One region of the Thiomicrorhabdus sp. genome, then DNA from elsewhere that is predicted to be linked to it. Evidence: riboswitches for the same ligand, from Rfam matches in the RefSeq annotation. Region 1 holds a riboswitch; the other holds the start of a gene.
The links. Region 1 has a riboswitch for thiamine pyrophosphate ahead of thiC (phosphomethylpyrimidine synthase ThiC). Riboswitches for the same ligand answer to the same signal wherever they lie in the genome.

Region 1 (3,433 bases):
TTGCATAATTTCAAGGTCACAATCTGCCGACTCGGCCAAAGGTGCAAGCATGGCTGCGGCTAAATATGCCGCACTCTGCTTAGCATCTCCCTGGTCTTTATCAAACAGAGAAACTTCATAATCATCCATTAGTGATATAGTGAGCATTCTGCCCAGCAACCCAGCACCCAAAACCGCAATTTTGGGTTTGGGTGATACCGTTTGCGACTGCATACCTATGCTTCCTTTTGATAGATTTCGCTACCAGCATCTCTAAATTCTTGCGATTTTTCTTTCATCCCAACCTGAATACTCTCCAAAGATATCTCAGTTATTTGGCCGTTTTCACCATCATGAAGTCGCACTTTTTCTTGTTCATTGGCATAGTCACGTACTTCTTGGCTGATTTTCATTGAACAAAACTTTGGCCCACACATTGAGCAAAAATGAGCGACTTTCCCTGACTCTTGTGGAATGGTTTCATCATGGTATTCACGAGCTCTTTCTGGATCTAAACCTAAGTTAAATTGGTCCTCCCAACGGAACTCAAAACGGGCTTTAGATAAAGCGTTATCTCTTATTTGTGAACCCGGATGGCCTTTGGCTAAATCACCTGCATGCGCAGCAATTTTATAGGCCATCAACCCTTCTTTAACATCGTCTTTATTCGGTAAACCTAAATGTTCTTTTGGCGTAACGTAACAAAGCATGGCACAACCATACCAACCAATATTAGCCGCTCCAATACCTGAAGTAATGTGATCATATCCTGGAGCGATATCAGTCGTTAATGGCCCTAGAGTGTAAAAAGGTGCTTCGCCACACTCTACCAATTGCTTATCTACATTCTCTTTAATCATGTGTAATGGAATATGTCCAGGTCCTTCAATAATCACCTGAACATCATGTTTCCAAGCAATTTTAGTTAGCTCCCCTAAAGTTTCTAATTCGGCAAATTGTGCTTCATCATTAGCATCGGCAATTGAACCTGGTCGTAATCCATCACCTAACGAAAAGGTCACGTCATAGGCTTTCATGATTTCGCAAATATCTTCAAAGTGCGTGTATAAAAAGTTTTCTTGGTGATGAGCTAAACACCACTTAGCCATAATTGACCCACCACGCGAGACGATACCCGTAACACGTTTTGCGGTCATCGGTACATAACGTAATAACACGCCAGCGTGAATCGTAAAGTAATCCACTCCCTGCTCTGCTTGTTCAATTAAGGTGTCTCTAAATACTTCCCAGGTTAAGTCTTCGGCTACGCCATTCACTTTTTCCAAGGCCTGGTAGATTGGTACTGTGCCGATTGGAACTGGCGAATTTCGCATAATCCATTCACGGGTTTCATGAATGTTTCTACCCGTAGATAAATCCATTACCGTGTCAGCTCCCCATTTGGTAGACCAAACCAGTTTTTCTACTTCTTCTGGAATAGATGAGCCAACCGCAGAGTTACCAATATTGGCATTCACTTTAATTAAAAAATTACGCCCAATAATCATAGGTTCTGATTCAGGGTGGTTGATATTACAAGGAATCACAGCACGACCACGAGCGACTTCGTCACGTACAAATTCAGGGGTGATTATTTTAGGAATACTGGCACCAAAAGATTCACCAGGATGTTGCTGCGTAAGTTCTTTATCAGTGACCTCTGAACGACGCATGTTTTCACGAATAGCGATGTATTCCATCTCTGGCGTAATAATGCCTTGGCGAGCGTAATGCATTTGGGTAACATTTTGCCCCTGCTTAGCTCGTTTAATATTGGGTAGATTATCAAAACGAATATGGTCTAAACCTTCATTAGCCAAACGACCTTGAGTAAATTTAGAAGTAACAGACTCTAACTCTTCCACATCACCACGTGCGTCAATCCATTCTGAACGCAATTTTGGTAACCCTCGATATACATCGATTTTTACTTCTGAATCGGTGTAAACACCTGAAGTATCGTAAACAGGAATGGCCTCATTTTTCTCATAGGTTGGATTATCACGGCTTCCGCTAATTGAATCGCTTACAGCAATTTCACGCATGGCGACTTTAATTGGGTGTAATTTACCCTCAACATACACTTTTTTAGAATTTGGAAAAGATTGACCCGATACATTTTGAATAAATGCTTCAGCTTCAGCACGTCTTTGACGACGATCTGTTGTTTTGTGGTTATTTGAATTCATTACTCTGCCTTATTTAATTTTAATTATTAAAATTTAATTATTAAAAGGCGGAGCTCTATTAGACGTGTAGATTCAGATTAAGAGATCAAACGTGTTAAAAATCGAAATACGTCACAGCCACATCATTTACCAGGCCTGGTAAATCTGTAACTGTAAACACTGATTAAAACGCTTAGTTAAAACCTATTATAAAACTGGGTTTAAAACCATTTTGACCGCAACAGTTATGCGTTAATCTGATTGTTCCCTTCGCTGGCATTATCCAGATCAGGTTCTACGGATCCCGCTTTCGCGATCTCAGCCTAAAGGCACTCCGACATAAATCAAACGCTAGTATATAGTCTTTTTAACTCATTGCCAAACCGTTACTGAAATAAAGATTATCTTCACTTTGATAATTCTTTTTACTTATCTTGATATCTGCTTTACCATGTTGGCAATTGATAATTAAGCCATCGAAAATTAAAAATTATGTACAAAATACAAAAACATTCCCTATACAAAGCCACAACAAAATTAAGCACTATTTGGTTTACATTAACCCTAACATTAACATCAGCTTTAGCCTCTTTTAATCTGCAAGCGGCTGGCACTTTTAACGCAAAAACCTGTGATAAGGTATTCACAGAAACAAAAGCAAATCAAGCTTGCCATTTAGCTTTAAAAGGTGACCCAAAAGCCAGTTACAGTATGGCTAGAATCTTTGGTGATGCAAAAAATAGCGCCATTATGAATATGGATTACGCCTATTTTTGGCACCTAAAACTTGCACGCCAAATACTTAAACAAAACCTCACTGAACCAGCATACATCGATATCTTATATAATGCTGGAGTGCTATATAACGATGGATTAGGAACGCCAAAAAATTTTAAAAAAGCGTTTTACTGGTTTAAACAAGCTGCCTCCCGCGGTCATGCCTTAGCAATGGTTCGTCTGGTATTGGCATACCAAAATGGACAAGGTACCTCAAAAGATGAAACTAAAGCTTTAGAATGGCTTCAAAAAGCGGTCAATCTAAACAATCCAGAAGCTCAAGTTTTAATGGCAAAAAAAGTCATGCAAGGTTCGGATAAAAAAACAGAGTTGGATAAAGGTATAAAGCTTTTAAAATCGGCGGCCAAGCAAAACTCAGCACAAGCCAACTTTATTTTAGGAAACTATTACTTAAGACCACAAAACGGTCAACAACCACCTCAATTAAATCAAGCCAAAAACTATTATGGTAATAGCTGTAAATTAAACCTTTTAATAGGTTGCAAACG
Region 2 (3,433 bases), 460 kb from region 1:
TTTTCATTTATGTAAGCTCCAAAAAAGGGGCTCATTAGAGCCCGTTGTCTTTATTAAAAATAAACTCTTCCTGTAACACCGATTTGACGCGGGTCGCCTAAACGGTAATATTCTGAAGGATTTGTATACGGTGCGTTAAAGTCGAAATAGTATCCACGAGTGGCATATTTTTCATCAGTAATGTTTTTTGCCCAAAGATAAATTTCGTAATCTTTATTTTCATACCCTATACGAGCATTGATTAAATGGTATGGTTTAGATTCTGCTGAATGGGTGGTATCAAAATAAAATTTATCAACCGCAGTGATATCTGTTTGAGCATAAAATCCATTATTTGAACGGTACTTAGCACCGATATTTAACTGATAGTTAGGAGCATGAGCAAGCTCTCGATTACTAACATCGAATCCAGTATTTAATGGTGTTCCAGATACATTGGTTTGTAGTAAGCCAACGCTTCCGTAAAAATTAAAGGCGTTTGTTGCCTGCCAATTAAAGTCGGCTTCAAGTCCATAATTAGATGCTGTATCAAAGTTTTCTGTATAAAACACCCAGTTAGTACCACTGTTTGGATCATAGCTATAGCCATCTATTTGAGGGTTGTGGCGATCCATGTAGAAGGCCGTTATATTGGTTGTAAGCTTGTATTTTTGGAAATTAGAATTTAATCCAATTTCATAATTCATCAGTGTTTCGGCGTCATAGCTTAAGTATTTATCTGGTGTTCCAGCAGGTTGGCCTGCATTAAAGCCACCAGCTTTATATCCACGTGTTACTCCAGCATAGGCTGTATATGTTGGATTATAAATATAGCGATAAGTTAAGCTGGCTCCCCAAAGAGTCTCATTTGGTGAATAGTCTTCATTTGCATTATTTGAAAAGCTGCTATTATCATTTTCTAGACGTAAGCTAGCACTAATGGTTGCTTTTGAAGACATGGCATAATCAAGTTGGCCAAAGCCAGCTAATTTGGTCATGCTGAAGTCACTGCTAGATGTGCCGTAATATTCAGTCTTGTTTTTTTCATCTAGTTTTGAAGCATAAACACCAATTAGCCAATCGGTATTTCCATTAATTTTAGAGCTTTCATTAGACGTAAGTCTTACTTCTTGACTATAGGTGTTACGACTTTTGGTGTTTGAGTAGGTACCATATGAATTGGCTGTCCAGTCTTCATCATAGCTATAACGCATATCTGAAATAACCATACTGGTTTTGCTTGTTAAGGTAAAGTTTGGATTTGCTTTAGATACTAGCTTTACAGAGCCGCCATTAGAAAGTTGAGTGTCTTTACCTGGTTGGTCACTTAACGTAGTAAATGTATTATCTCTTGACCAAGCGTCATAACCATTATTTAAGTCTGCATGTAATATTGATACATCAACGGTAGTATCGGAATCAGGGAAGAAGCGTAACTTTCCTCGTAAGGTTAGTTCATCACGTCCATTGGTGTCGGTTCTGTTTAGAGTCTTATTGTCTCTAAAACCGTCACTGTTGTGTTTAAACAGTGAGAAACGGTATTGAGTTGCGTCCTCTTTAGAGCTAACAGGTCCACTAGTCATAAACCCAATTTCTTTTAGGTTATCTTGTCCCAAGCTAGTTTCAGCCATGCTTTCTTGGTATGGCGTAGGATTGTTTGATTCAATATGAATTAAACCACCAATCGCGCTTTGGCCATAACGTGTGTTTTGTGGGCCGCGTAATACTTCAACTTGTTTTACATCAAATAGATTGGCAGCCATACCAATGCCGCTAAAATCCATATCATCAACTGAAAAGCCAACGCTTGAATTTGGTGCACCAGTGTACTCATCTCGTTGTCCAATACCACGTATTTGAATGTGACGAGCATGTGAGCTTTGACCCGAAAAGTTTACGTTAGGCGTTTTTAAAAGGACGTCATCAAATTCAATTGCACCTTGGTCTTGCAGATCTGCTTGGGTTTTTACGTCAACACTGGCAGGTATGTCTTGCTTGCTTGCTTCACGCAAGTCTGCACTGATAACAACAGGTTTGAGTTCGTCTGCAAAAGAGGGATTGCTTGATAATGAGGCGAAAATAGCCAAGGTGATAGGCTTAAGTTTGTTGGTCATGCACTTTCCTTATGGGCAAGAAAAGACAAGTAGATATAGACGAGAAAAGATAAAACTAGCCTGCTCAAAATGCTTGAGCAAACTCAATGATGATCTTTTTGACTAGATAGTGCCTTTCCTACGCCAGTATTATCTGGATCAGGTTCAAAGGGTCTTTCAGTAACTTAGAAATCTCAGGTCGTAAATGACCACCCCTGGCAAATTAAGGTTTTATAATTAATCCTTAATGAGTCGAATATTTGGTTTAAATTTTTTGCGGATTGTACAGTAAATTTGTATAAAATGGAAATCAACTGAATGCTTAGGTGTAGATGTGATTTACATAAGTAAAATTTTATAAAAGGGTCAGTAAATGTCTGAGAGTACAAAACCAAATATTAGCAAAGAGATTATGCAACGTCTTAAATCTTTAGATGATTTACCCCATTTTCCTGATGCACTTATGAGGTTAGAGCAAGCATTAACTGAAAATGAAGATTTGCCTATGCAGGATATCACTCAGCTAGTTGCACAGGATCCGCGTCTAGTTGCTGGCTTAATTGAGATGGCAAATAGTGCAAAATATATGTCGGGTAGCAAAGTAACTGATTTATCAGATGCTGTGACAATGATTGGTTTAAAAGAGATGAGATTGATGGCACATCTCATTAATTATCAAACTTCTTTTAAACGCAAACCTCCCTTTAGCGATACACATTTCCTTAAACACGCATTTTTATCGGCATTAATTGCTCAAAAGTTAGCTCAATATTTAAAGTTAGATGCAGGTGAAGCCTTTTTAGCTGGTCTCATGCGTGATATTGGTGTGTATTTACTCGCCACTGAGGATAGAGATAAATATTTGGAAGTTATTAAAGAAACAGATTTTGATATCTCCAAATTGCCACAGGCTGAAAACAAAATGTTTGGTACTTACCATGCATTAATGAGTGCTCGATTATTACAAGAATGGACGTTCCCAAATGAGGTGTTAATGGGGGTGGCGTTTCACCACAATCCAGAGAAAGCAGACCCTCGTTTTCAGCCTTTTGCTTATTTAACATTTTTGGCTGAACATGCTGTATTCAGATTAGGTTTTGATAACGGTATAGCAGATATTTTAGAAGGTGACATAGAAAACCCTCCCGCAAAACTTATAGAAGCCTTAGCTTTTTTTGATATGAGTATTGAAACGTACGATGAAATATCCCAGCTTGGCTTGGCAGAAGCCGATAAAATGGGAATGTAAGCTCGGTTAGGTTCAATATCGCCTGTGTTTTTAACATACTTCACTTTGCAACAAAAAATTACCAGGCCTGGTAATTTTTTTTACATAGATTATTGGCTCTAGAAATAATTAA

Region 2: another riboswitch for thiamine pyrophosphate. It lies ahead of ACORJQ_RS05695 (TonB-dependent receptor); the one in region 1 lies ahead of thiC (phosphomethylpyrimidine synthase ThiC).

Annotation. Positions count from the first base shown of each region.
Region 1 is NZ_OY759719.1:1,783,974-1,787,406, forward strand. Features, by position in the region: gene ACORJQ_RS07905 (FAD-dependent oxidoreductase) at 1-213, opposite strand, end outside; gene thiC (phosphomethylpyrimidine synthase ThiC) at 216-2,168, opposite strand; TPP riboswitch at 2,396-2,494, opposite strand; gene ACORJQ_RS07915 (tetratricopeptide repeat protein) at 2,640-3,433, shown strand, end outside.
Region 2 is NZ_OY759719.1:1,320,182-1,323,614, forward strand. Features, by position in the region: gene ACORJQ_RS05690 (YkoF family thiamine/hydroxymethylpyrimidine-binding protein) at 1-7, opposite strand, end outside; gene ACORJQ_RS05695 (TonB-dependent receptor) at 54-2,093, opposite strand; TPP riboswitch at 2,191-2,299, opposite strand; gene ACORJQ_RS05700 (HDOD domain-containing protein) at 2,446-3,321, shown strand.